4 regions of the Nocardiopsis lambiniae genome follow, and region 1 is predicted to be linked to each of the others. Evidence: riboswitches for the same ligand, from Rfam matches in the RefSeq annotation. Region 1 holds a riboswitch; each other region holds the start of a gene.
The links. Region 1 has a riboswitch for cobalamin ahead of metE (5-methyltetrahydropteroyltriglutamate--homocysteine S-methyltransferase). Riboswitches for the same ligand answer to the same signal wherever they lie in the genome.
Positions count from the first base shown of each region.

Region 2: it holds a riboswitch for cobalamin, as region 1 does, so the genes downstream of both, RM479_RS13395 (nitrite reductase) here and metE (5-methyltetrahydropteroyltriglutamate--homocysteine S-methyltransferase) in region 1, are expected to answer to the same signal.
Region 3: it holds a riboswitch for cobalamin, as region 1 does, so the genes downstream of both, RM479_RS01680 (CoA-acylating methylmalonate-semialdehyde dehydrogenase) here and metE (5-methyltetrahydropteroyltriglutamate--homocysteine S-methyltransferase) in region 1, are expected to answer to the same signal.
Region 4: it holds a riboswitch for cobalamin, as region 1 does, so the genes downstream of both, RM479_RS13465 (ABC transporter substrate-binding protein) here and metE (5-methyltetrahydropteroyltriglutamate--homocysteine S-methyltransferase) in region 1, are expected to answer to the same signal.

Region 1 is NZ_JAVREP010000001.1:614,754-621,849, forward strand. It holds gene RM479_RS02765 (alpha/beta fold hydrolase) at 1-486, opposite strand, end outside; gene RM479_RS02770 (helix-turn-helix transcriptional regulator) at 536-1,231, shown strand; gene RM479_RS02775 (DUF3558 domain-containing protein) at 1,754-2,752, shown strand; gene metE (5-methyltetrahydropteroyltriglutamate--homocysteine S-methyltransferase) at 2,855-5,128, opposite strand; cobalamin riboswitch at 5,284-5,464, opposite strand; gene RM479_RS02785 (polysaccharide deacetylase family protein) at 5,717-7,096, shown strand, end outside.
Region 2 is NZ_JAVREP010000007.1:265,417-272,512, reverse strand. It holds gene RM479_RS13410 (cobalt-precorrin-4/precorrin-4 C(11)-methyltransferase) at 1-69, opposite strand, end outside; gene RM479_RS13405 (precorrin-2 C(20)-methyltransferase) at 54-1,571, opposite strand; gene RM479_RS13400 (precorrin-8X methylmutase) at 1,568-2,233, opposite strand; gene RM479_RS13395 (nitrite reductase) at 2,230-3,105, opposite strand; cobalamin riboswitch at 3,160-3,363, opposite strand; gene RM479_RS13390 (hypothetical protein) at 3,520-3,720, opposite strand; gene RM479_RS13385 (aminopeptidase P family protein) at 3,974-5,464, opposite strand; gene RM479_RS13380 (GNAT family N-acetyltransferase) at 5,779-6,312, opposite strand; gene RM479_RS13375 (oxygenase MpaB family protein) at 6,461-7,096, opposite strand, start outside.
Region 3 is NZ_JAVREP010000001.1:369,476-376,571, reverse strand. It holds gene RM479_RS01685 (acyl-CoA dehydrogenase family protein) at 1-706, opposite strand, end outside; gene RM479_RS01680 (CoA-acylating methylmalonate-semialdehyde dehydrogenase) at 712-2,211, opposite strand; cobalamin riboswitch at 2,418-2,602, opposite strand; gene RM479_RS01675 (MFS transporter) at 2,807-4,078, shown strand; gene RM479_RS01670 (TetR/AcrR family transcriptional regulator) at 4,339-4,941, opposite strand; gene RM479_RS01665 (WD40/YVTN/BNR-like repeat-containing protein) at 5,391-6,491, shown strand; gene RM479_RS01660 (ubiquitin-like small modifier protein 1) at 6,493-6,777, shown strand.
Region 4 is NZ_JAVREP010000007.1:288,522-295,617, reverse strand. It holds gene RM479_RS13495 (flavin-containing monooxygenase) at 1-730, opposite strand, end outside; gene RM479_RS13490 (PucR family transcriptional regulator) at 822-2,063, shown strand; gene RM479_RS13485 (hypothetical protein) at 2,332-2,568, opposite strand; gene RM479_RS13480 (RidA family protein) at 2,759-3,169, opposite strand; gene RM479_RS13475 (TetR/AcrR family transcriptional regulator) at 3,239-3,862, shown strand; gene RM479_RS13470 (ferritin-like domain-containing protein) at 4,033-4,518, shown strand; cobalamin riboswitch at 4,945-5,157, shown strand; gene RM479_RS13465 (ABC transporter substrate-binding protein) at 5,216-6,244, shown strand; gene RM479_RS13460 (FecCD family ABC transporter permease) at 6,241-7,096, shown strand, end outside.

The DNA.
Region 1 (7,096 bases):
CCGGTCGCGGTAGTAGCCGGGCGACTCGGGGGTGAAGTCGGCGATGATGCGGTCGATGACCTGGTCGTCGAGGCCGTGGGCCAGACCCCGCCGGATCACGGAGTCCGGTGGCCGGGTCCCGGCGAACCGCATCACGGCACCGAGCACCCACCGGTTCGGCACCGGCATCGCCGAGATGAACGATCCACCCGTCGGTGGGATCACCGCGCTCACTCCCAGGAGCGCGGTGACGCGCTCAGGCACACACCGAGCGATCTGCGCACCGATCACGCCGCCACCCGAATGCGCGACGATGGCGAACCCGCCTTCCGGCACCGAGGCGAGCGCGGCCTGGACGTGGTCGTCCAGCCGCGCCTTGGTGCTCTCAGGCCGCGAGGCGACCCTTGTCTCTCGTCCGTCGCCCAGGTCGCGTCGGACCTCATCCCAGATCCAGGCGGGAAGCCCCGCGCCGCTGAGGAACAAGACCGGCTCACGTGAATCACTCATAACACCACCCTCACAGCCGAATATGTCACCTGTATGTCACTATTCATATGTGAATCGCACCGACCGCCTTTACGCCCTACGTGAGGAGCTACGGCGCGCCGGACCGGCCGGGCGCACCGCCGAACGCCTCGCCGAGATCTTCGAGGTCAGCGTCCGCACGATCAAACGGGACATCTCGGCCCTGCAACACGGCGGCTTCCCCGTCCGGGCACGCCCCGGACCGGGCGGCGGCTACGTGGTCGACGCCGCCGCCACCCTGCCGCCGGTGAACTTCACCGACGCCGAGGTCTCCGGGCTCGCCGCCGCCGTGGCCGCCCACCGCGGACAGCCCTTCGACAGCCACGCCCGCGCCGCGTTGGCCAAAGCACTCAGCGTCATGGACGCCAACGCCCGAGAGCGCGCCGCCGCGCTCAACGACCGCGTATGGATCAACCACACCGAGCCTCCCGGCGACGCCCGCACCCGCCACACCATCGAGCAGGCATTCCACGAACGGCGCGTGCTCGTCGTGCACTACCGCGACCGGCAGGACAGGCGGACCACCCGCCGCGTCGACCCCGTCCTCCTCGCCCGAACCCAAGGGCACTGGTATCTCGTCGGGCACTGCCGCACCCGCGAGGCGATCCGCTGGCTGCGCCTGGACCGCGTGACCGCCGCGCACCTCACCACCGAACCCGCGCTCGACATCCCCGTTGAGGCCGTCGGCGCCCCACCTGCCACCGCCAGGGCCGTCACGGAGACCTGACCCGCCGGACATGGACGAGGACGGCCCGGTCTTCCGTGGAGGAGTGCTGCGAGGGGGAACCGCCGAGGGCCCGCGACCCCAAGGGCCGTGAGCATTCGCACTCCCTGAGAAAGTCCCTCCACCACCATCGGCACCCCGTTCGGTCTCGGGGTGCGGACGTGGGGAAACGATCGGTGTACGCGATCGACACGAAACAGTGACGATTCGTGTCATCACCCCCCGCCCACCCTGCCGGCCCGCGGGGTCGCCCGACTAGGATGCTCACGTCCCGGCCGGTGGTGGCGAACGTCCCCCTCCGGCGCCCCGGGGCACCCCGCCACGGGGCACCTGGAGACACCGGGACCGCCCCCTCCCCCACTCCTCCGTTCTCGCCCGCGGTCCGGTGGTCACGGGAGGCGCGCCCCGTCCGTGTGAACGCTCATACCGCCCCGCTCCGGGTCGGCTTCGGAAGTCACACGAACTCACAGGCGCATACGCGCGTCCCAGACAACACGTCAACACATCATCCGGGCGAGGGGAGCCATGAGCGAAAACGGACCTTACAACCAGCCACCGCAGAACCCCTACGGCGGTGACGGCACGGGGGGTCAGCCTCCCTACGGCCCGCCGCCGGGCGGCCCCTACGGCGATCCCAACACCGGCGGACAGCCCGGTTACGGCCAGCAGCCGATGTACGGCGGCGGCCAGCCTCCTCAGCCCCCGTACGGTCCGCCCGGCGCCTACCCGCCGCCGCAGCCGCCCAAGAGCGGCAAGGCCGCCCTGTGGGTGGTCATCGGCGGTGGCGCGGTCATCGTCGTCCTGGCCATCGCCGTGATCGTCATGCTCGTCACCAACGGCAACGGCCAGGGCGGGACCATCGCCACCGAGGACCCCACCGCCGAGGTGAGTGAGGGCACCGGCGCCGGCGGTGCCGAGGAGGAGCCCGAGGAGGAGCCCGCCGGCGGCACGGGCGGCCCCACGGGTGAGCCCCCGTACGCCCTGCCCACCGAGCCCTGCCAGGCCATCACCGACCAGGTGGCGGCCGACTTCGGGCTGGAGCCGGACGGGTCCAAGAGCAACAGCGACAACAGGTCGACGTGCATGGACATCAGCGGCGACGCCCCGGAGGGCAACCCGGGCACCGCGTACGGCGCCTTCGACATCACCTTCTCCGTCCCCTACGGCGGCTCCGACTCCATCGAGGGCGCCAAGTCCGAATTCCAGGACGACGTCACCCTGTACTCCGGTGAGAACCAGTACTCGACCCAGTACAACGCCGACGACCTGGAGGAGAAGAAGGACGTCGACCTGGGTGACGAGGCCGTGTACATCGTCACCAAGTACGACTTCCTCGGCGACATGGTCCCCAGGGCCATCCTCATGGTCCGCCACGGGAACGTGAACATCGAGATCAGCTACACGGTGAACCCGTCCTTCGACGCCAGCGAGGCGGACGTCGAGAAGTTCGCGCTGCCCGACGACATCGAGGCGAGCATGACCAACGCCGCCACCGAGGCGCTGGGCCTGCTCGGCTCCGCCTGATCGAGCACACGCGAGAGGGGCCGCGGCGTCCGCCGCGGCCCCTTCCGTGTTCCCGAGGCGGGATCGGCCCGAGCCGTCCGAGGGGTCGGCCCGGGCCGAAGGTCAGCCCAGGTCGGCGCGGACCCGGCGGGCCGCCTCGACCATGTTGCGCAGGGCCTGCTCGGCCTCCTCGTAACCGCGGGTCTTCAGACCGCAGTCCGGGTTGACCCACAGCCCGCCGGCGTCGATGTGCGACACGGCCAGGCGCAGGGACGCCTCGATCTCCTCCACCGACGGCACCCGCGGGGAGTGGATGTCGTAGACGCCCGGGCCGATGCCCCGCTTGAAGCCGCGCCGCCCCAGGTCCTCGACCAGTTCCATGCGCGAACGGGCCGCCTCGACACTGGTGACATCGGCGTCCAGCGCCTCGATGCCGCCGACGATGAGACCGAACTCCGAGTAGCACATGTGGGTGTGGACGGTCGTCGACGGCGAGACGCCCGAGGTGGCCAGCCGGAACGAGCCGACGGCCCAGTCCAGGTACTCCCGCCGCCGTTCCTCGCGCAGGGGCAGCGACTCGCGCAGCGCCGCCTCGTCGACCTGGATGTGGCGGATGCCCGCACGCTCCAGGTCGGCGACCTCGTCGCGCAGGGCCAGCGCCACCTGGCGGGCGGTCTCCCCCAGCGGCTGGTCGGTGCGCACGAACGACCAGGCGAGCATGGTGACCGGACCGGTCAGCATGCCCTTGACCGGCTTGGCGGTGCGCGACTGGGCGTAGGTGATCCACTCGACCGTCATCGGCGCGGGACGCGAGACGTCACCGAACAGGATCGGCGGTCGCACGCAGCGGGAACCGTAGGACTGGACCCACCCGTGGTCGGTGGTGGCGTACCCTTCGAGCCGCTCGGCGAAGTACTGGACCATATCGTTGCGCTCGGGCTCGCCGTGGACCAGCACGTCCAGGCCGATGTCCTCCTGGAGCGCGATGACCCGGTCGATCTCCGAACGCAGGATCGCCTTGTACTCCTCCTCCGCCAGCTCGCCCCGACGGTGCGCGGCACGGGCCCGGCGCAGCTCGCCGGTCTGCGGGAACGAGCCGATGGTGGTCGTGGTCAGGGGCAGGTCGGTGGGGGCGCCGCGGTCCTCCGGACGCTCGTAGGCGTCCGGGCCCAGGGCCTCCAGACGGGCGCGCACCCGCGCGTCCACGAAGGCCGCGCCGGGGGCGGTGGCGTCGATGTCGTACTCGCCCTCACCGCCCTCCGACAGCACCCGGCCCAGCAGGGCGACCTCACGGGTCTTCTGCTCGGCGAAGGCCAGCGCCGCGCGCAGCTCGGGGGCCTGGGAGGTCTCGGCCTCCAGGTCGATGGGCACGTGCAGCAGCGAGCAGGAGGTGCTCACGGTGAGCTCGTCGGTGAGGGCGAGCAGGGTGCCCAGGGTGGCGACGGCGGACGGGATGTCGGCGCGCCACACGTTGCGGCCCTCGATCACCCCGGCGACCAGACGGGTGGAGCCCAGCCCGGAGACGGCGGTCAGATCGGCGATGCCCTCGTCGTCGGTGACGAAGTCCAGGCCGACGGCCTCCACCGGGGACTCCTTCAGGACGCGCAGGGCGTCGGCGCCGATGGAACCGAAGTAGGTGGAGACCAGGATCCGCGGACGGTCGTCCAGCCCGCCCAGACGCGTGTAGGCGCGCTCCAGTTCGCCCAGCGCCGCGCGGCCCTCGTCGGTGGCCAGGATCGGCTCGTCGAGCTGTACCTCCTCGGCGCCGGCGGCCCGCAGGTCGGCCAGCACGGAGGCGTAGGCGTCCACGAGGTCGTCGAGCAGCGCGATGGGCGACCAGCCCTCCGGCGCGTCGTCGGCGGCCTTGGACAGCAGCAGGAAGGTGAGCGGGCCGACCAGCACCGGGCGGGTGCGGTGACCGGCGTCGAGCGCCTCGCGGAACTCGACGACGGGCTTGTCACCGACCGGACGGGGCCGGACGTCGGGGGACAGCTCGGGCACCAGGTAGTGGTAGTTGGTGTCGAACCACTTGGTCATCTCCAGGGGCGGGGCGCCCTGGACGCCGCGGGCCGCCGCGAAGTAGCGGCGGAGCCGCCCGTCCGCGTCCCCGGCCTCGGTGGGGTCCTCGAACCGGGCGGGGAGGAGACCGAAGAGGACGGCGGTGTCCAGCACCTGGTCGTAGTAGGAGAACGTGTTGGAGGGGATGTCGTCGATCCCGGCGGCACGCAGCCGGGCGTAGACGTCGAGGCGCAGGTCGGAGGCGACCTTCTCCAGCTCGGCCGCGGTGGTGGCGCCCTTCCAGTAGGACTCCTCGGCGCGCTTGAGCTCGCGGTCGGGTCCGATGCGCGGGTAGCCGTGCACCGTGGATCGCACGGCGGGCCCGGGGTTGGTGGTCATGAAGCTTCTCTCCCTCGTCGAAAGCCGGGTACCGGCCGCGAGGGTCGACGAGGAGGCACCCCGGTCGGGGGCGTACGACGGACGCCCCCGGGTGCCGCCCTCGGCCCTCCCTCGGGGCGCGGGACCACCGACGGCGCGATGCGCCGTCGGGCGGAGGCAGGTCTTCGGACTCACGGGCGCGACCGGTGGTGACACCGATCTCCTAATGTCCGCCGCTTCCCGGTCTCCGACTCCTCCGGTCGGATCACCAGTGCTTCATGGCGGGGGTCGTTCCCGTACACCGCTGCGGGGCAGTCCCGGATTCGCACCGGGTTCCCTCTTTCGACGCGCGCCGCCCGCCCCGGATCGCCCCGGACGCGGAGATGACGCGCGTACCTTCCACGCCTGCAAGTATAGGGAGACCCCCTCGCCCCTGACCCCCGGCGTGCCCCCTTGTGCCCCCGCCGCCCCCGGAGAGCGAACCCCCCGCCCGTGGCCGGCGTCACACCCGATGAAGACGTCGCGTGAGGGTGCCCCGCCCACCCCGCGCACGTTCGTCTGCGAGATGAACGCGGAGAACCCCTGGTGAACGAGTTGTCCCGACCCACCATGACCCCCGATCACCCCTTGATCACCGTGGTCGTCGCCCTGGTGGTGCTGGCGGGCATGGTGTTGTTGTCGGTGCGACCACCGGGAGCCCTGGGGGCGGGACCGGCGGGCGGCGTCGCGCACGGCATCGCCGATGCCGTGGAACAGCGGATCCCGGCCGCCGGCGAGCCCGACGGACTGACCGTGGTGGACGCCGCCGAACTGAAGGGCCTCGACGAGGCGGAGTTGGAGTACGAGGGGGTGAGCGCCTCGGTGACCTACCCGGTCCTGCCCAACGCCGAGCCGCTCTCCGACTTCCTGCGGGAACGGCTGGGCGCCGAGGTGGCGGCCTTCGACGCGGCCAACCCCGGGGCGGAGTCGTACGAGGCGGAGTGGAACGTCACGGCGGCGGCCGACGGACTGGTCGGTGTGCGCATGACGAGTGTGGAGACCGACTCCGAGGGCGCCAAGGAGTGCCACGCCACCTACTGGTACGACATCGTCGGCGGCCGGACCCGGGGATCGCAGTCGCTGCTGGCCGGCCAGAAGGAACTGGCCGCCCTCAACACCCTGGTCCGCGACCGGGTGGGCGACGCCGCGGAGACGGGTGCCGTCCTGCCGGTGGCCTCCCTGTACGACTCCGTGGGGTTCAACCCCGACGGTGACCTCGTCGTGGAGTTCGACGCCGGTCAGGTCGCGGCCGTCGACGCCGGGCCCGTGACCGCCGTGGTGGAGCGCGCGGACGCCGAGCCGCTGCTGTCGGAGTTCGGGCTGCGGGCCCTGCGCGCGGCCACCACCGGTGTCGAGGGGTTCGCCATCACCGCCGCCCCGGAGGAGATCCCCGAGGCCGGCGAGGAGGTGGTCCCCGGGATCATCTCCCCCGTGGACGCCTCCGTGGACTGCGCTTCCACCGAGGTGAAGTGCGTCGCCCTGACCTACGACGACGGCCCCGGCGGGCGCACTCCCGAATTGTTGGACATGCTCGCCGAGCACGACGCCAAGGCGACCTTCTTCGTCACCGGCCTCCCGGTGATGGAGAACCCGCGCACGGTGCGGCGCGCCTACGCCGAGGGGCACGAGATCGCCAACCACACCCTCAGCCACCCGGACCTGGCGGGGTTGGGCGCCGACGGGGTGCGGTCGAACCTGAACACCGTGCAGGCCCTGGTGTACCGGGAGACCGGCTACACCATGGACCTCATGCGTCCCCCGTACGGCTCCACCAACGGCAACGTCGCCTCGGTGACGGGGGACATGGGCCTGGCCCAGATCATGTGGAGCATCGACACCAACGACTGGAAGGACCGCGACGCCTCGGTGGTCGCCGGCCGGGCGATCTCGGGGGCCTCCGACGGGGCGATCATCCTCATGCACGACATCCACGACACCACCATCGACGCC
Region 2 (7,096 bases), on a different contig from region 1:
GCGCACGGTCAGCAGGTCCGCGGCGCCGGGGCCGGCCCCCACGAAGTGGACGGTCACGGCTTCACCCACCGGGGGGTCCAGACACGGCCCGAGGGTGAGACCCGGGTACCGGAGGCGCCGACGATGAGCAGGCAGCGCATGTCGACGGCGGCGGGGTCCAGCCCTCCCAGGGTGGTCACCGTCAGGTCCTCCCCGTCCCGGCCCACGTCCCGCCCCACGACGACCACCGTGTCGGGGTCGCGGTGCTCCAGCAGGACGCGTCGCGCGGTGGCGATCTGTCCGGTGCGAGAGCGCGAGGCGGGGTTGTAGAGGGCCAGGGCGAGGTCGGCGTCGGCGACGGCGCGCAGCCGGCGCTCGATGACGTCCCACGGTTTGAGCCGGTCCGAGAGGCTCATGACCGCGAAGTCACCGCCGACGGGGGCGCCGGCCCGTGCCGCGACCGCCTGGACGGCGCTCACCCCGGGCAGGACGCGCACGGGCACGTCCCGGTACCGGGGGTCCTCGGCGGCCTCGAACACGGCGGTGGCCATGCCGAAGATCCCGGCGTCGCCGCCGGAGACGACGGCGACGCGCTCGCCCTTGGCGGCCAGGTCGAGGGCGAGCCGCGCGCGGTCGAGTTCGACGGTGTTGCCCGAGGCGTGCCGGATCAGCCCGGGGCGCTGGGGGACCCTGGCGACGTAGGGACCGTAGCCCACCACGTGGTCCACCCCCGCGAGCGCCTCCCGGACCTCGGGGGTGAGCCAGCGGTCGGGGCCGGGGCCCAGGCCGACGACCAGCAGTTCCTCCGCGGACGCCGGGAGTCCGGTGTCGGCCGCCGGTTCCGCCGCGCCCCGGTTCCGGGAGCGGGTGCCGTTGCGGCTGTCCCCGGTGACCAGGATCAGGGAGAAGTAGGGCACCGCGTCCGGGTCCACCTCGGCCACCGGCAGGCGGCGCTCGCCCTCCATGGAGGCGCGCTCCACGTACACGGCGTGCTCCAGCCGGCCCGCCGCCTCCAGGGCGCGGCGGACGGCCGGGAACGTGCGGCCGAGCTTCATGATGACGGCCGCGTCGGTGTCGGCGAGCCGACGGGCGAGTTCCGGCTCGGGCAGGGTCCCGGGCAGGACGGTGAGGACGTCGGTCTGGCGGGCCAGGGGGGAGGCCGCGGCGGCGGTGGCGGCGGCGAGGGCGGGCACCCCGGGGACGATCTCGGCCCCGTACCGCTCGGCCAGGCGGTCGTGCATGTACATGTACGACCCGTAGAACAGCGGGTCGCCCTCGGAGAGCAGGACGACGTCGCGCCCGGCGTCGAGGTGGGCGGCCAGGCGGGCGGCGGACTCCTCGTAGAAGTCGGCCAGGGCCCCCTGGTAGCCGCCCGGATGGTCGGCCGTTCCGGTGGTCACCGGGTAGACGAGCCTCTCCTCGACCGCCCCCGCCGGAATGAGGTCCCGGGCGGTGCGGCGGGCGTTGGACTCCTTGCCCGGGCCGCAGTGGTAGGCGACGACGTCGGCCGCGGCGATGAGGCGCGCGCCCTTCAGGGTGATCAGCTCCGGATCGCCGGGGCCGACCCCGACACCGTGGAATCTGCCGGTCACTCCTCCTCCTTCGCGAGGGCGTTGAGGGCCGAGGCGGCCATCGCGGAGCCGCCTCGGCGGCCTCGGGCGAGAACGTAGGGGATGTCGACGCCGTGGCGGTCGGCGAACTCCTCCAGGGCCTGCTTGGACTCGGCGGCGCCGACGAACCCGACCGGGCAGCCGACGATCGCCGCGGGGCGCGGGGCTCCGTCGACCAGCATCTCCAGCAGGTGGAAGAGCGCCGTGGGCGCGTTGCCGAAGGCGACGACGGCGCCCTCCAGCCGCGGCTCCCACAGGGAGACCGCGGCGGCGGACCGGGTGGTGCCCCAGCGGCGGGCCAGGTCGGGGACGCGGTCGTCGCCCAGGAGGCACAGCACCTCGTTGTCCGCGGGCAGGCGGCTCCTGGTCACACCGGTGGCGACCATGGTCGCGTCGCACAGCACGGGCGCGCCCGCCCGCAGGGCGGACCGGGCGGCCCTGACCAGATCGGGGTGGACCACGAGGTCGGCGGCGAGGTCCACCTGTCCGGTGCCGTGGATCATCCGCACGGCGAGACGCTCGGCGTCGGCGGGCAGGTGCCCCAGACACGCCTCCTCGCGGATGAGGGCGAAGGAGTCCACGTAGATCGCGGGGCCGTCGTCGATGTAGCCGTAGTGCCGGTTCGGCCGGCGGGGGGCGGTCACCGCGCCGTCCCGGGGACGAGGACGCCGCGCCAGGGCGTGACGACGAGTTCCCCGCCGGCGGCGAGGGCCTCCTCGGCGAGGGCGTCGGCGTCGGCGCGGCCCAGGCCCTCCTCGGGCACGTGGACGTGGCGCCCGCCGAAGGGCAGCGGGCCGTACGGGAGCGGCGGGGCGGGGTCCGGCAGGCGCGGGTCGGGCGGTTCGGGGGCGGACAGCGGGAGGGGGAGCTCGGCGACGTGCCACGGCGCTCCGGGGCCGTCGCCGCGCCGTTCCAGGAACGCGTCGGCGAGACGGACGAGGGCGTCGGCCGCCTCGTCCAGCCGGACCACCGGGCCGTGGTGGTCACCGATGCGCAGCCGGGCGGTGCGATCGTCGAGCGCGACGAGGCCGAGGTCGCAGGCGCGCGCCACGAGGTCGCCGCGTCCGTCGTCGAGGGCGAACAGGAAGCGGCCGGGCAGGGCGGCGCGGTGCGGGGCCGAGCACAGGGCCGCGTCCAGCGCGGCGGCGACCGGGCGCAGGTCGGCGCGCCCGCCCTCCAGGCCGGTGAGCGGGGAGACCATCACGTTGCGGACGAGTTCGTGGGTGGGCGAGGGCAGCAGCCCGGTCGCCTCCAGGGCCCGGAGCGCGTCCGGGGTGAGCCGTCCGTCCCGTTCGGGCAGGGCGCGCACCTGGAGGTTGGCCCGCCCCGTGACGTGGACACGCCCGGAGCCGTACTCCCGGGCGACGGCCGCCAGGGTGGTCAGGGACCGTGCCGGGAGGCGTCCGCCGATGAGGCGGAGCCGGACCAGCAGGCCGTCCTCGGCCTTCCAGGGTCTGAGGGCACCGGGGCAGCGGTCGCGCCGGGTGCGGGGCGCGGGGGCGTCCGCGGGGAACATGCACGTCCTTCGGTTCGGGGGCCCGTACGCGGGGCCCGCGGGTGACCTGGCGGCCCGTGACCGCCAGCGCCAGCAGGTCTTCGGACTCGGGGTCGGCCGGTGCGGAGCGCCTTCCCGGGGCGGTGCCCCAGTGGCTGCCCGGGACGGAAGTCCCGGAGCGTGCCCGCCCGTCACCCTCACCGCTGCGCGTCAGTCCCGGATTCGCACCGGGTTCCCTGCCCCACGAAGTGGAGTACGACTGGCCCGAAGAGCGTACAACGTCCACCTACGGCTCCGACCAGCGGTCTTGCCTTCACCCCGGTCGAAGGCACCCGAACCCCGACAGGCGAATCCGGCGAGGGGGCGGCCCGCCATGGGCGGGAACACCGGCCGGTGACGGTGGTCCCGCGCCGGACGGGCGGACAGGCCGGGCGGTCAGTCGTCCTCGCGGACGTCGACGACCTCGCCGGACAGGTCGACGATGACGTCGTACCCGCGACCGTCCGCGCCGCGCACCTCGACGTCCCGGACGCGCGGGTCACCCTCGCGCGGGGTGAGCGCGTTGGTGGCGTGCGGTGGGACCGGCACCCCGGCGGCCTCCAGGGCACGCCCGTGGGCGCCGAAGGCCTCCCGCACGGCCTCGATCTCCTCCTGCGAGATCTCCTCGGGTCGGGTTCGGTGTCGTGCGGCAGGAGGACGTGGCGCGTGTCGGCTCCTGCTCGTCGTCGTTGCACGTGGCCACCCGGAGGGGCGGTCCGCGAGGATGACGACGACGGGTCCCGGATTCGACACCCGCCCGGGGGAATCCGGGACAAGGGCCGGGCCGCCCTCCCGAGGGACGGAAGGGCGGCCCGGAGAGCCGGAGTCGGGCTGTGGGCCCGGAGCCGGATCAGCGCGGCAGGCGCTCGGCCAGCCAGGCCTCGACCTCGGCGGAGGAGCGGGGCAGGGCCGCCGACATGACGGTGCGGCCGTCCTCGGTGACCAGGACGTCGTCCTCGATGCGCACGCCGATGCCGCGCAGTTCCTCGGGGACGGTCAGGTCGTCGGCCTGGAAGTACAGGCCGGGCTCGACGGTGAGGACCATGCCGGGTTCGAGGTCGCCGTACAGGTGGACCTCCTGGCGGGAGACCGCGCAGTCGTGCACGTCCAGGCCGAGCATGTGGCCGGTGCCGTGCAGGGTGTAGCGGCGCTGGAGCCCCAGTTCGAGGACGTGGTCCACCGGTCCCTCCAGCAGGCCCCACTCGATCAGGCCCTCGGCCAGTACCCGCTGGGCGGCCTGGTGGAAGGCGATGAACGGGGCGCCCGGTGCGACCGCGGCGATGCCCGCCTCCTGGGCGGCGTACACCAGGTCGTACACCTTGCGCTGGACATCGGTGAAGGTCCCCGAGACCGGCATGGTGCGGGTGACGTCGGCGGTGTAGAGGCCGGTGGTCTCCACTCCGGCGTCGAGCAGCAGCAGGTCGCCGTCGCGGACGGGTCCGTCGTTGCGGGTCCAGTGCAGGGTGGTGGCGTTGGGGCCGGAGGCGGCGATGGTGCCGTAACCGACGTCGTTGCCCTCCACCCGGGCGCGCAGGAAGAAGGTGCCCTCGATGAAGCGCTCGGAGGTGTCCTTGGCCTGCGGCAGCGTCCTGGCGACGTCCTCGAAACCGCGAACGGTGGCGTCGACGGCGAGCTGGAGCTGGGCGATCTCCCACTCGTCCTTGACCAGACGGTGGTCGGCCAGGGTGATGGCGAACTCCTCGTCCAGGGTCGCGGACTTGGCGCGGGCCTCCTCGTCGACGTCGGCGCGCACCTCGTCGACGACGGCGTCGAGCTCGGCGTCGTGGCCGCGCACGACGCGCACGGCGGTGTCGGTGGCGCGCAGGACGTCGGTGAGGGTGGTGACGTCGGCGGTGGGCACGCCGAACAGGTCGGCGGCCTCGGGCAGACTGTTGCGGCGACCGGTCCAGAGCTCGCCGTAGCCGCCGAGCCAGAACTCGCCGTTCTCGCGGTCGGAGCGCGGCTTGAGGTAGAGGACGGAGTCGTGGCCGCCGTCCGCGCGCGGGGTGAGGACCAGGCAGCCGCCGTCGGAGGTGTCGCCGGTGAGGTAGGCGTAATCCGAGGCCGCGCGGAACGGGTACTCGGTGTCGTTGGAGCGGGTGAGCAGTCGCCCGGCGGGGATGACGAGGCGCTCACCGGGGAAGGCGGCGCCCAGGGCGGCGCGGCGGCGGGCGGTGTGCTCCGCCTGCTCGATGGGGTCGAGGTCGCGGCGGGCGGTGTCGGCCCACCCGGTGCTCATCCACGCGGCGAGCTCGTCGGAGACCGTCTGCGCCTGGCCGTTCTTGCGTGGCGTGAACACGAAGGTGCTCGGGTCGGTTCCGGGGCGCTGCTGCTCGCTCACGTCGTGACTCTCCTCGTCGTGGTCGTCGGTGGCCGTGGGGTGGACGGCCGAACGGGGCCGCCGGTGACGGCCTTCGCCGCCCATCGTAGGGGGACGGTCGGTGCCGTGACCGTTACGCGGACATAGCGAACCCCATAACGCACGGACACCCCGCGTTATGCCCTCGTTACCGTCAATGGCGCAGGTGAGAGCGGGCGAAGGTGGGTACCGGCGCGCGTCGGCCCCCGAGGAGCGGACGTCGGCGCCCCGGACCGTCGGCGGGTGGTCCCGCGCTCTCCTCTGCGGGGAGGAGAGGAGGGGACCGAAGGACGAGGTCAGAGTCCGTGGACGAACGGGATGGCCCTGGAGTAGGGCAGGTCGTCGATGGTGGCGGGGTCCACCCACCGGTAGCCGATCCGCTCGTACAGCGCGACGGCCTCGGGCTGGTTGGGCCCGGTGAACAGGATGACGTCGCGGTAGCCCAGCTCGCGGGCGGCGGCCTCCAGCGCGGTCATGACCCTGCGGCCCAGGCCGCGCCGTCGGTGCCGGGAGGAGGTCCAGATCCGCTTGAACTCGGCGGTGGTCGGGTCGATCCCGGGTCGCGGACGGTAGGGGCGCAGGGCTCCCCCGGCGACGATCCCACCGTCGAGTTCGGCGAGCACGACCCGGCCGTGGGGTGCGGCGAACTCGGTGATGGGGTAGCGGGACAGCTCGTTGGCGGCGCCCTCGGCACCGTAGCGTTCGGTGTACTCCTCCGACAGTCCGGCGAGCAGTCCCTCCACCCGGGGATCGTCGTGGCGGACCGTGAGCATGCGCACCCCGTCGACGCCGGTCGCCCCGATCGTCTCCTCGATTCCCGGCCGTGTCATCGCCGCCTCTTCCCGTCCACGTGACCGATCGCCCCTCGGCGGGCGCCCGCCGGGAATGCTATCCACCGTCACGGAACGCGGCCACACGTGATCGGTCACGTCCGGCGGACGGTGCTCCCGGATGTCCGGCCGGTGCCCGATCAGGCGTTCAGGCGTCGGCCGGAGACCTCGGGGCGGGCACCTGCGGGGGGCGGAAGCGGGTGCGCGAACGCAGTGCGCGGAACCCGTTCTCCACCCGGTACCCGGCGGCGAGCAGGCGTTCCTTGGCCTCCTCGGCGCTGCGCACGGTGGCCTCGTCGAAGATGAGGTTGTAGTAGCGCTCGGGCACGACGTCGAGTCCGCGGCGCAGGGCGCGCAGACCGGCGGTGGCCGCCGCCCCGGCGCCGGGGAGCGCGGGCAGGACCCCGTACTCGCGACGCGCCCAATCGGGCAGGGTGGCGTAGGACAGGGCGCCGACGGGGAACCACAGGGGCTTGAGCGGGGCCAGCGCGGCCAGGTGGTCGGGGACCTTGGGCCACAGCAGGAACCGGACCGCCCGCCTCGCCTCGGGGGTCACCCGCAGAACGGGTCGCACCGAGGCCAGGTAGCGGCGCATGTCGGCGACCGAGCGGGGCACGTCGTCGCGGGACAGGCCGACGTAGGTGGCGGTGGTCGACTGTTCGTCGAGGTAGCGATCCCACTCGGCGGGGGTGAGGGGCACCCCGGCGCGCACCGCGGTCTCCAGGTAGGAGGTGACCTCGGCGCAGTGCACCCACACCAGCAGGTCGTGTTCGTCGACGCGGTG
Region 3 (7,096 bases), 250 kb from region 1:
GTCCGTTCATGGCGATCCGGAAGCCGTCGCCCTCCGCGCCGAGGAGTCGGTCGGCGGGCGAGCGCACCCCGTCGAGGACGACCTGTCGGGTGGGCTGGGCGTTCCAGCCCATCTTGGCCTCGTTGCCGCCGAAGGACAGACCGGGGTCGTCGCGGTCCACGATGAACGCCGACACCCCCGAGGGGCCGGGACCCCCGGTACGGGCCATGACGATGTAGAGGCCGGACACCCCGGCGCCGGAGATGAACTGCTTGGTGCCGGTGAGCACGTGGCCCCCGCCGTCGGGTACCGCCCGGGTGCTCAGGGCTGCCGCGTCGGAGCCCGCGCCCGGTTCGGTCAGGCAGTAGCTGCCCAGCACGTCCATGGAGCACAGGCCCGGCAGCAGGCGTGCGCGCTGGGCGGCGTCGCCGTAGCGGTCGATCATCCAGGCGACCATGTTGTGAATGGACAGGTAGGCGGCCACGGACGGGCAGCCGGTGGCCAGCGCCTCGAAGACGAGGACGCCGTCGAGCCTGCTCAGGCCCGACCCGCCCGCGTCCTCGCGGACGTAGACCCCGCCCATGCCCATGTCGGCGGCCTTGCGCAGCACGTCCACGGGGAAGTGCTTGGCCTGGTCCCACTCGACGGCGTACGGGGCCAGGTGCTCGCGGGCGAAGTCGCGGGCCGCCTCCGCCAGGGCCGTCTGGTCCTCGGTGAGCGTCGTCACGGCCGTCACCGCATCACGGGGATGGTGAAGGACGCGCCTTCGCGGATCCCCGAGGGCCAGCGCGAGGTGACGGTCTTCGTGCGGGTGTGGAACCGGATGGAGTCGGGTCCGTGCTGGTTGAGGTCGCCGAACGCGGACCGCTTCCAGCCGCCGAAGGTGTGGTAGGCGACCGGTACCGGGATGGGCACGTTGACGCCGACCATGCCGGTGTCCACTCGGTGCGAGAAGTCGCGGGCGGTGTCGCCGTCGCGGGTGAAGATCGCGACGCCGTTGCCGTACTCATGACCGTTGACCAGTGCCAGCGCCTCCTCGTAGTCGGCGGCGCGCACCACCGACAGCACCGGACCGAAGATCTCCTCACGGTGGATCCGCATGTCCGGGGTGACCCGGTCGAACAGGGTGGCCCCGACGAAGTAGCCGTCCTCGAACCCGGGAACGGTGTGACCGCGACCGTCCACGACCAGCTCGGCGCCCTCCTCGACACCGAGGTCGACGTAGCCGATGACCCGGTCGCGGGCGTCCGCGCTCACCAGGGGGCCGAAGTCGGCCCGCGGGTCGTGCGAGGGGCCCACCCGGAGGTCGGCGATGCGCTCCTTGAGCCGGGAGACCAGGGCGTCGGCGGTCTCCTCGCCGACGGGGACCGCCACCGATACCGCCATGCAGCGTTCGCCGGCCGAACCGTACCCGGCGCCGATCAGGGCGTCCACCGCCTGGTCGAGGTCGGCGTCGGGCATGACGACCATGTGGTTCTTGGCGCCGCCGAAGCACTGGGCGCGCTTGCCGTGCGCGGTGGCGGTGGAGTACACGTACTCGGCGATCGGGGTGGAGCCCACGAATCCGACCGCGGCCACGCGCGGGTCGGTGAGCAGGGTGTCCACCGTCTCCTTGCCGCCGTTGACGACGTTGAGGACGCCCGGCGGCAGCCCCGCCTCGGCGAACAGCTCGGCCAGGCGCAGCGGTACGGACGGGTCGCGTTCGGAGGGCTTGAGGATGAAGGCGTTACCGCAGGCCAGCGAGGGGGCCGCCTGCCAGAGCGGGATCATCGCCGGAAAGTTGAAGGGGGTGATGCCCGCGACGACGCCCAACGGCTGCCGGAGCGAGTGGACGTCGATGCCGGTTCCGGCGTCATCGCTGAACTCGCCCTTGATCAGGTGCGGGATGCCCGCCGCGAACTCGACCACCTCCAGACCGCGCTGGAGGTCACCGTGGGCGTCGGGGACGGTCTTGCCGTGTTCGGCCGACAGCAGGCGGGCGAGCCCGTCCCGCTCGGACTCGACCAGTTGGAGGAACCGGAGGAGGACCCGGGCGCGGCGCTGCGGGTTCCAGGAACCCCACTCGACCTGGGCGGCGACCGCGTCGGCGATGACCGACTCCGTCTCGGCCCGGTCTGCCAGGGGGACCCGGGCCTGGACCTTCCCGGTGTTGGGGTCGAAGACGTCCCCGAAGGTCGTCGAACGACCGGGGGAACGTTCCCCGTGAACGAAGTGCGTCAGGACACGGACCATGGGACACCGGCTCTCTTGTGGAGGTCATGGAGGCGAGGCATGGGAGGAGGCATGCGGAACGGGGGCCGTGTGCGGTGGTACGGCCGACCGCCACCCCGAAGGTGGTGGGGTGGTGGGTTCAGTGATGCCGTCGCGTCGCCCGCCATGGGCGGGTCGTCCGGGCGCGGTGCGTCGTCATGCGTGTTCGCTCCATCCTCGTGGACCGCACGTACTCGAAAACCGCGGCCGGTATCCTGACTCCCGGTTCTGCGCGCCTCCCCCGCCTTCCCGGTTCGCACCAGTGGCGTCGTGAGGGATCGCTCCCCGGTCACAGTGGCGGGACCGTGCCGGATTCTCACCGGCTTCCCTGACACCGCGGCCTTGCGCCCCCACCATATAGTTGGACGTCCAAGTAAATCCAGGGTCGTGCCGTCGGAATTTCCGAGCCCCGCGGCGCGGGCGCAGGGCGTCCCCCCGGGAGCGGTCCGGAAGGTCGTCGAACCGGGACGGCACCGGTCACGGGGTGTTCGAGGACTTAGGGTGTCCGCGAGGCCCGGTGTCCACCCCCAGGAGACGCCCTCCGCGCCGGCGCCGGAAAGGTCCGGTGATCCGGCCCGTGCCCTCCACCCCCCGACCCGCACGCGCCGACCGCGCGCTCGGAGGACGCTTCTGGGCGTTCTGGTCGGCCGCGCTGGCCGCCAACCTGAGCGACGGCGTCGCCATGATCGCGATGCCGTGGCTGGCGTCCTCACTGACCCCCGACCCCGTGCTCGTCGCCGCGGTGGCCACCGCCGGTCGGTTGCCGTGGCTGCTGCTGGCCCTGCCCGTCGGAGTCCTCATCGACCGGCTACCCCGGATCCCGGTGATGGTCGGCGCCGGTACCGTCCGTCTGGCGCTGTGGGCGGCCCTGGCCGCCGTGGTGTTCTCCGGCTGGGCGTCGGTACCGCTGCTGACGCTGTTCGCTTTCTGCTTCGGCGTCCTGGAGGTCTGCTACGACACCGCCTCGGAGACGGTCGTCGCGTCGTTGGTCCCCCGGGAGCGGCTGGAGCGCGCCAACGGCCATCTGCGCACCGGGGCCCTCGTCGTCCAGGAGTTCGGCGGTCGGCCCGTGGGCGGCCTGCTCATCTCCATCGGCCTGTTCGCGCCGTTCGTGCTCAACGTCGCCGCGCTGCTCATATCGGTCCTGGCCCTGGCCCGGGTACGCGTGGCGGACCCGAACGGGGAGACCCCGGCCCGCGAACGACGAGGGTTGCGAGGCGTCGGCACCGACCTCACCGAAGGGGTAGGGGCCATCCTGGAGCAGCCGCTGCTGCGACTGGTCGCGGGCATCGCCCTGTTCGTCAACGGGTGCTACGCCACCGCCCTGTCCACACAGGTGCTGTTCGTTCGGGACGTGCTCGGTCTGGGGCCGGCCGGGTTCGGCCTGCTCATGGCGTTCGCCGCGGCCGGCGGGGTCATCGGCGGGCAGTCGGTGTCCTTCCTGCGGTCGGTGCTTCCGCCCGGCACCCTGCCGGTGGTCTGTCTGACCGCGACGAGCCTGGTCTACTGCGTGGTCGCGGCGCTTCCCCTGACCCCGGTGGTCGCCGTCGGCTACCTCGTGACCAGCGGGCTCATCCTCGGCTACGCGGTGGCGATGGTCTCCATCCGCCAGCGGATCACCCCCGACCGGCTTCTCGGGAGGGTCAACGCCGCCATGCGCACGGTGAGCTGGGGTGTCAGCGCCCTGGGCATGGCGGCGGGCGGGGTGATGGTCGCCGCCCTCACCCCGCTGACGGGACACGAGGGCGCGTTACGCGCCCCCTATGTCCTCATCGGTGCGGTCGGTCTGGTCGTCGTCGTGTTCTTCGGCCGCAGGCTCACCCGCCTGGTACGCGAATACGACGTGTGAGCCCCTCCTCCGGCGTGTTCCGGGATGCCCACCCTGCTGCGCGACGCCCCGGCTCGCCCGCCCGTCACCCGACGGCACCTTCTCTCGCGGCGTTCTCATCGGTCGACGGGAGAGCCGACTCCTTCTTCGGCCTCGCGATGAACGCACCGGAACCCCGCCCGTCCACCTTCGGAAGGCCCACGAAGGACGGCCAACGAAGGACGGACGGCCCGCGGCCGACGACCTTCCTTTCGCGACGGGCGGCATCCACGGAACACGGCCTAGCGGGCCCCTCCGCTCAGCGGCCCCAGGAGCGTGTAGGCCTCGTCCATACGCTCGGGGAAGACGTCCGGACTCTGGGCCAGCCGCATCGCGGTCAGCTCGCAGGCCATCGCGATGTGCGAGGCCAGGACCGCCACGTTCTCAGGGGCGCCCACCTCCATCAACGCCCCCGCCAGTCGGGTGGCCCGTTGCTGACGGGTGAGCAGATAACGGGAGCGCAGGTCGGTGCTCTCACGGAGCAGGCGGACCAGGACGGCCGAATGGGCGGGGGACAGCGAGGAGTGGGGGCGGGTGGCGACGCACGCCTCTCGGAGCAGTTCGATGGCGGCACCCAGGTCGTCGCCCAGGGGGCTGGGGGCCTTGTCCCGCACGTAGGAGCACAGGCGTTCGACCTCGGCCCCCTCCTCGGCGAACAACACCTGTTGTTTGTCGCCGAAGTAGCGGAAGAAGGTCGTGCGGCCGACCTCGGCACGTTCGGCGATGGCCGCGACCGTGACGTTGTCGAATCCGTGCTCGGCGAAGAGCTGGAACGCCGCTGACACGATCATGGCCCGGGCCTTGCGACGTTTGCGAGCGTGAAGTGTGTCGGGGGGGTGATGCATGAGGCGGACCCTATCGAGTGGACCCGGTTCTGCCGGGGACGCAGGACCATTGGGACGGTAGTCCTGAAACGCCCCCTGAGGACCGGGAGAGCGGGAAGTCGTCTTGCCTGATTCGGGTTTCGGAACGCATCCGCACGGGCTCAGGCCCCGTCCCGTACGGTGATGCCGGTTGGGGCGGAATTTTATTGCAGAGCGACCCTGGTCTGACAACCGCTGTACCCCGATACATGAATCCGCCTGGCGGATAAGGTTTCCTACCATCTGGAGGTTATGACTCCCCCAAGATGGTTTTTCGGGGTGCCACCAATTCACCACCCAAGGTAAATCGTTCGGGTTCCTAACTATTGAAGCCTCATCGATGACCGGAACCTCCCGTTCGGCCACGGGCCCCGGAATGTCCCCTCGCCGTGCGACAGTGATGTGACCTCTTTCACCGAGTGGAGCTGAACATGGCGTATTCACTGGTCATCGGCACGCGCAAGGGGTTGTTCACGGCCTCCGGCGAGAATCGTCGCGATTGGAGGGTGACCGGACCGCACCGGCTCGACAGCGCCGACCACGCGAGCATGAGCGCGGTGTACGCGGTGGGGATCGACCCGCACACCGGACGCGTCCTGGCCGGAGCGGAGAGCTCGCACTTCGGCCCGAGCGTCTGGTACAGCGACGACGGAGGCGCGAGCTGGCACGAACCCGAGTCCGCGCCCATCGTCTTCCCGGAGGACACCGACGCCTCGCTCACCCGGGTCTGGCAGTTCGCCTTCGGCGACACCCCCGGCACCGTCTACGCCGGAGTGGAACCGCACGCGCTGTTCCGTTCCACCGACGGCGGCCTGAGCTTCGAACTCGTCCGCGCCCTGTGGGACCACCCGCACCGCGCCGACTGGTTCCCCGGTGCCGGCGGTGGGGCGGTGCACACGGTCCTGCCCGGGGTGGTGGGCGTCGGCGAACGCTCACCCGAGGCGATGACCGTGGCCATGTCCACCGGCGGGGTCTATCAGACCCGGGACGGTGGGACGAGCTGGGCGCCGGCCAACCGGGGCATCTCCGCGGGCTTCCTGCCCGAGGAGGAACCGGAGTACGGCCAGTGCGTGCACAAGGTGGCCCTGGCCGCCGATGGGTCGATGTACGCCCAGAACCACCACGGGGTCTACCGGTCCGACCGGCCAGCCGAAGAAGGGTGGCGGGCCGTCGAGAAGGGCCTGCCCGTCGACTTCGGGTTCGCGATGGTCGCCCACCCCCACAGGCCGGGGACGGCGTTGAACTTCCCCGTGATCAGCCAGGAGGTCCACCTGCCACCGGACCACCGACTGGGCGTGTACCGGACCGAGGACGCGGGCGAGCGCTGGTCGCCGGCCGTCGAGGGTCTGCCGGAGGAACCGTACTTCGGCATCGTGCTGCGCGACGCGGCCTGTACCGACAGGGCCGAGGCTCCCGGCTTCTACTTCGGCACCCGCACCGGGGACGTGTACGCGGCCGACGACGACGGGCCCTGGCACCGGGTGGCCGCCCACCTGCCGGACGTGCTCTGCGTGCGCGCGGTGGAGGTGTGAGATGGGCGTAACGGTCCACCTTCCCGGATTGTTGCGGGCGGACGCCGGGGGCGCCGCCCACCTGCCCGTGGACGTCGGCCCACCGGCGGTGCTGCGCGATGTGCTGGACACGCTGGTGGCGGAGCACCCCGGCCTGGACCGGCGCATCCGCGATGAGCAGGGGCGGTTGCGTCGTTACGTCAACGTGTTCGTGAACACCGACGAGTGCCGTGCCCTCAGCGGGTTGGACACACCGGTCCCGGAGGGCGCCGACATCCGTGTCCTGCCCTCCGTCGCCGGCGGTTAGGGCGCGTGGCGTGGCCCCCGGTCACCGTGAGGAGAAGCACCGTCGACCGCGAACCGCCGGTCCGTTGCCGACCGTGGGCGGTGAGCGGTGGCCACGGTCCGGCGGCGGCCGTATCTCCGCCCGGTGGTGACGTGGTCGGCCGCACGGCTTCGGGCCGCTCGGCGCTGCGGCCGATCCGTCCCCCGGGTGACGGCGCGGCCGGACGTCGACATGGACGGTGCGCGGCGTCGAGGGCCCGGCGTCGAGGGCACGGCCCCGAGGACGTCGCGGTCGGCACGGACCTCGAAGCCCCTCTCGCGTCCCTCCGATCGCGGTGGCC
Region 4 (7,096 bases), on a different contig from region 1:
GCCGGTAGCCCCGCTCCTCGCCGAACACCCTGCGCAACAGGTCGGCCAGGGCGTCGCCCCGGGGCACGGGCATGACGTAGGTGGGGGTGCGCTGCACCATCGTGACGTGCCACGCGGTCCCGGCCATCGCCGGCACCAACGTGACGGCCGTCGCCCCACTGCCGATCACCACCACCCGCTTCCCGGCGTACTCCAGGTCCTCCGGCCAGTGCTGGGGGTGCACGATCGTGCCGCCGAAGCGTTCCCGCCCCTCGAAACGCGGGGTGTACCCCTCGTCGTAGCGGTAGTACCCGGCCGCCGAGAACAGCCACCCGGCGCTCAGCAGCACCCGCTCACCGGTGTCGACGCGCTCCACGTCGACCAGCCAGCGCGCCTCCTCGCTCGACCACGACGCCCCCACCATCCGGTGGTGGTGGCGGATGTGCGGCTCCAGGTCGTCCTCGGCGATCGCCTCGCGCAGATAGGCCAGGATGCGGTCCGCGTCGGCGATCGCCTGCCGGTCCCGCCACGGCTTGAACTCGTACCCGAAGGTGTGCAGGTCCGAATCCGACCGGATGCCCGGGTAACGGAACAGGTCCCAGGTGCCGCCCGAGGCCGCACGGGCCTCCAGGATCGCGAACCCCTTCTCCGGGTGATGCTCCTTCAGGTAGTGTCCGGCCCCGATCCCGGAGATCCCCGCCCCGATGACGAGCACGTCCAGGTGCTCCACAGGTGTCCGCTCACCGCTCATGTACCGCTTCCTCCGATTCCCGCGCCGATACCACCTTGTGTGATGCGCTCCCTCTTGTGCCAGAGCACCGTGCACCACGATCCTGGTCGATGTGGTGCACAACGCTGCGGGCGACCCTCCCTGGCCCCGCCCCTCCCCCCGGACACTCCACCTGCTGCGACGCGGGGCGGAACTCGCCCTGGATCCCCCGGCCGCGTGGATCGACGAACTCCACGCCGCCTCCCTCGGCGGCGCACGCATGCGACCGGCCGCCGAGGACCCGGCCCTGGCCGAGGGGATCCGCCGCGCCAACGTGGCCAACCTGCGGCACTGGGCCGCGGCCAACATCGCCCGCCCCGGCGAACGGGTGCCCGCCAACACCGGCCCCGAACCCCTGGAGGCCGGGCGCGACCTGGTCCGACGCGGTCTCGACGAGGGTGCCCTGGACGCCTTCCGCGCCGGGCAGAACGTCGCCTGGCGCCACTGGATGAACGTCTGCTTCGGCCTGACCTCCGACCCCGACGAACTGCGCGCCCTCCTCGACGTCTCCGCCCTGTCCATCAACGCGTTCATCGACGACACCATCTCCGCCCTGTCCGAACGCATGCGCGCCGAACGCGAGGAGCTCACCCGCGGCACCCACGCCGAACGCCGGGCCGCCGTCACCCTCCTGCTGGAGGGCGCCCCCATCGGCCGCGACCGCGCCGAGAGCCGGCTGCGCCACCCCCTGTCCGGGCCGCACACCGCCGCCATCGTCCGGGGCGACCCGGGGACCACGCCCGACCACCTGGAGGCCGCCGCCGAGGCCGTCGCCCGCGCCGGCGGCGCCGACCACCGGCTCACGGTCATCGCCGGGGCCACCGTCCTGTGGGTCTGGCTGCCGATCGCCACCGCACCGCCCCGGGAACGGCTGGCCGCCGAACTCACCGCCCACCCGCGGGTCCGCGTGGCCGTGGGCCGCCCGGGCAAGGGCGTGGACGGCTTCCGTCGCAGCCACTTCGACGCGGCAGCGACCCAGCGCATGCTCGCGGGCGCGCCGTCCCGACGGTTCGCCCGTTACGAGGACGTCCAGCTCGCCGCCCTGTTCGCCGACGCCGCGCCCGGGGTGGAGGAGTTCCTGCACGACACCCTGGGCGAACTCATGACCGCCGACGCCGCCCTGCGCGAGACGGCCCTGACCTACATACGGTCCCTGGGCAACACCACGCTCACGGCCGAACGCTCCTACACCCACCGCAACACGGTGGTACGCCGCCTGAACCGCGTCGACGAACTCCTGCCCCGGCCCCTGGACGAGAACCCGGTCGACGTCGCCGTCGCCCTCGAACTCCTACGCTGGCACTCCGTTTCTTGATACCAGCGGGTACAGAGAACAGAACATCCGCCTTTACGAGGTAGATTCACAAGATTTCGCCCATAACGCCTCCATCGAGGACCGCCCGGGAGACCCCACCACCGACGAGGGCCTCCCCCGCCTCCCGGCCCGGCGCGGGTCCCGCTTCGGGCGAGCGGCACCCGCCCGGCGGCCTTCCCCGAGCGCGTCGAGCGCGGTAAGGTGACGGCATCAGGATCGATACGGTTTCCCTCGGTGCCCGGAGCGTGGCTTTTCACTCCCGCCCCCGTCACCGCCTGAGCCTGCCCGGGAACCGCCCGACCCCCTTCTCCTCCTCGGGTACCTCCTGAGCATCGCGGTGGGACTGTTCGCCTGCGTCCTCGCGGTCGGAGTCGCCCGGCTCCTGCTCCGCCTCCTGCACCACCACGCCGAACGCCGATGGCCCGGTCTGCGCTGCGGGCGCCGCCACAACACCGTGCACGGCGACGTCTCCGGAACCGTCGTGCAGGCCGGACGCATCGATCACCTGCACCTCCATCGGGGACACGACGAACGGACCGGCCGAACGCGCCCGGAGAACGGGGACCTTCCGGCCGCCACGTCAACGTCCAGCGACCCCGGGGGCGCCCTCGTCCCCAGGGGCACGGAAGAGCAGGCGAGAACCAGGCACGAGGAGGGACCTCGCCCGGCCGAACGCCGGGCCAGGGCGCCCCGGCTCAGCCGATGACGGCGGTGGCCTCCACCTCCAGCAGGAAGTCGGGGTCGGCCAGCGCCGCGACGCCGATTCCGGTGAGCGGCGGGACCGGGGCGGCGATCCCGAGCCTCCGCGAGGCCCGGGCGACACCCTCCATGAACAGGGGCATCTTCTCGGGGGTCCAGTCGACCACGTAGACGGTCAGCTTCGCCACGTCGTCGAAGGAGGCGCCGACCTCGGCCAGGGCCGTGGCGACGTTGAGGTAGCACTGCTCGGCCTGGGCCACGACGTCGCCCTCGCCGACCTTGCCGCCGTCCGCGTCGAGGGCGACCTGCCCGGCGACGAAGACGAGCCTCGATCCTTCGGCGACCGACACCTGTCGGTAGAGGTCGACCTTCGGCAGACCTTCCGGGTTCACCAGGGTGATGGGCATGTCCACTCCTCTTCTCGGGATCTCACGGATCCGAAAACATAACATTGCTATGCAATGTATCGTAGCGGCATGGCGAGGACGAAGGATCCGGCGATCCGCACACTGCTCATCGAACGGGCCGCGCACATGCTCCGCACGCGCGAGCCGATCACCCTGCGCTCGCTGGTGGCCGGCACCGGCATGTCGACGATGGCCGTCTACACCCACTTCGGCGGCATGGACGGCCTCTGGAAGGCCCTGCGCCAGGAGGGCTTCACCCGCCTGGCCGCCCGGTACGACTCCATGGCCGGGTCCGAGGACCCGGTCAGGGACCTGACCGCCCTCGTCGCCGCCTACCTCGACAACGCCTTGGACCACCCCGACCTGTACCAGGTCATGTTCGACGCGAGCGTCGACCTCGAAGACCTCGAAGCCGCCGACTCCACCCTGGACCGTCTGGTCGACACGGCCCGACGGGCAGGAGAGGCCGGCCGCTTCCATCGCGACACCCGACCGCGCCGACTGGCCGTGCAGAGCTGGATCATCGCCCACGGCCTGGTCTCCCTGGTCACCGGCGGCCCGTTGTCGATCCGCACGCTCGACAACGGTCCCCCCATGCTGACCGCGCTCTACATCGGCGCGGGCGACGACCCGGACCGGTGCCGCGCCTCGGTCGAGGCCGGCTGGCGGGTATCGGACAGGGTCGGGGTGTGACCCCCGCCGCCGGGGAGGCGTGCGGCCCGGCCCGGCGCAGGGACCGCGGTGATCAGGGGCGGCGTGAGGCGGTGGACCACCCCCTCCGGAGCCGTCGTTTACCCCTCGCGACCGCGGGTAGTCGTGGCTCTCGACCGATGAACGGGAACCGATACGGGGAGAAAAAGAACATGACGAGCCGCGAGCGACTGATCGACTGGCTCAACGACGCGTACGCCATGGAGCGGTCGCTGGAGAAGACCCTCGAACGGCACCTCAAGGACGCCGAGGGGGAGCCCGACGTGCACGCGCGGATCCGGCTCCACATCGAGGAGACGCGCCGTCAGGCCGAAACGGTCGAGTCCTGTGTGGAGTCCCTCGGCGGCAAGGTCTCCTCCACGAAGACCGTGTTTGCGGAGATGATGGGGGCCGTGCAGGGCATGGTCAACAAGCCCGCCAAGGACACCCTGGTCAAGAACGCCCTGGCCGACTACGCGGCCGAGCACTTCGAGATCGCGTGCTACAAGGCGCTCATCGCCGCCGCCCGACAGCTCGGCGAGGAGGGGATCGCGACCAGGCTGTCCGTCATCCTCCAGGAGGAGGAGGACATGGCGCGCTTCCTGGAGGAGAAGCTCCCCCACGCCGTCCGTGAGGCCCTCGTGGACGCCGACACGTAGGACCGGCGCACGGGGTCGTGCGTGCGGCGCCCGGGGGCGTGCCGACGACCCACCCCGTGACCGTGACCGTGACCGCGCGGCGTGCGCGGCCCGGCCTCCTCCGCGGCGCCCCGAGCGCCGGCTCCCCGCTTCCGGTCCCCACCACCGGATCCCGCCGGGATCGGAGGACGCCGGGGTCGATACAGGAGTTCCGACCCACCACCTCGGTGACACCGAGGCGGTGGGTCGCCGCACGGGCCGCACGGGCCCTCGCCTCGGTGCCTGCCCTCTACCGGTTCACGCGGGCCTGGTGGACGTCGGAGCCACCGAGGACGGGCCGGGCGACCGTACGTCCGCTCTCCACCCTCCCGCCCCGCCGGGGACGCGTGCCGGTGGCGCGCGCCCCCGGCGATGGCCGGGCCGCCCCCGACCACCCCCGGAGGACCTTGCTATTCTTCCCGGGCCAGTCGTAACCACCCAGGTGGTCAGGGAATCCGGTGCGAATCCGGAGCTGACGCGCAGCGGTGAGGGGGACGGGCGGGGCATCACGCCACTGGGGCGGGACCGTGTCGGCCGGGAACGGCGGCGCGCACCGGCCCGGGAAGGCGTCCCGTCCGGATGAACCCGAGTCCGAAGACCTGCTGGCCCCGTGCGCCGACCCCGCACGGGTGACCCATGCCAGGCTCCGCGTTCGAGCCCCGACATGCAAGGCGCCCCCATGTACCGCCCCATGCCCCTCGCGGGCCCCCTCCTGCTCGCCCCCGCCCTGGTGCTCACCGCCTGCTCGCCGACCGCGGACGACGGCGACACCGACGGATCCGGCTCCGCCTCGATCATCGACAACTGCGGATACGAGGTCGTCGTCGGCGAACCCCCGCAGAGGGTCGTCTCCCTCAACCAGGGCACCACCGAGATCCTGCTCTCCCTGGGCCTGGAGGACCGGATCGTCGGCACCGCCACGTGGACCGACCCGATCATGGAGGGTCTGGAGGAGGCCAACGAGGGCATCCCGCGCCTGGCGGAGAACAACCCGTCCTTCGAGCGGGTCCTGGAGGCCGAGCCCGACTTCGTCACCGCCTCCTTCGTGTCCACCCTCGGCACCGGCGGCGTCGCCACCCGGGAGCAGTTCGGGGAACTCGGCGTGGGCACGTACGTGTCGCCGTCCGACTGCTCCGCGGGCAAGGACAACGACAGCGGCGGCGACGGTTCGCGCAGCGAACCGCTGACCCTGGACGTCGTCTACGGGGAGATCAGGGATCTGGCGCTGGTCTTCGGTGTGGAGGAACGCGGTGAGGAGCTCGTCGCCGAACTCCGGGGCCGGGTGGAGGCCGCCACCGAGGACCTGGACGCCTCCGAGGTCTCCCTCATGTACTGGTTCGCCAACTCCGAGGCCCCCTACCTGGCCGGGTGCTGCGGGGCCCCCGGCGCCATCACCCGCGAGGTCGGGGCGCGGAACGCCTTCGACGACACCCACGACGAGTGGCCGCAGATCAACTGGGAGACCGTCGCCGACCGCGACCCGGACGTCATCGTGCTGGGCGACCTGACCCGGGAGTCGCAGACCGCCGAGACCGCCGCCGCCAAGATCGGTTTCCTGGAGGACGGGGCCGCCACCCGCGACCTCACCGCGGTGCGCGAGGAACGCTACATCCTGCTGAGCGGCCAGGCCATGAACCCGTCGATCCGCACGGTCGAGGGTGTGGAGAAGGTCGCCGCCGGACTTCGGGAACTCGGGTTCGCGCGGTGAGGGGCGCGCGCCTCGCGCTGCTCACCTGCGGAGGCCTGGCCGCCCTGCTCGCATCGATCGCGGTCGCGGTGACCATCGGCCCCGCCGACATCACCACGTCCGAGGTCCGGCTCTCGGTGCTCGCCCGGCTCGGGTACGGCGAGAGCCCCCTGTCGACGCTGCGCGAGGGCATCGTGTGGAACCTCCGCATGCCCCGGGCCCTGCTGGCGGCGGTGTGCGGGGCCGGGCTGGCCCTGTGCGGCGCGGTCATGCAGTCACTGCTGCGCAACCCCCTGGCGGACCCCTTCGTGCTGGGTGTGTCCTCGGGCGCCTCCACCGGGGCGGTCGTCGTGATCGTCCTGGGCTGGGGCGCCGGGGTGGTGTCTCTGTCGGCGGGGGCCTTCGTCGGCGCGCTGCTGTCCTTCGGGATGGTGGTGCTGCTGTCCCACACCCTGGGCGCGACCATGGACCGGGTGGTCCTGTCCGGCGTCGCGGCCATGCAGCTCTTCTCCGCCCTGACCTCGTTCGTCGTGCTGACCTCGGCGGACGCCGAGACCACGCGCGGTGTGCTGTTCTGGCTGCTGGGCTCGCTCTCCGGCGCAGGGTGGACCGACGTGGCCCTGTGCTCCCTGGTGCTGGCCGTCGTGCTGGCGGTGTGCGCGGCCAACACGGGCACCCTGGACGCCTTCGCGTTCGGGGAGGAGGCCGCGGCCCACCTGGGCGTGCGGGTGGCACGGGCGCGCCTGATCCTGCTGACCGCCACGGCCCTGCTGACCGCCGCGCTGGTCAGCGCCGCGGGGGCGATCGGCTTCGTGGGGCTGGTCCTGCCGCACATCACCCGTCTGCTCACCGGTTCCGGCCATGCCCGGCTGC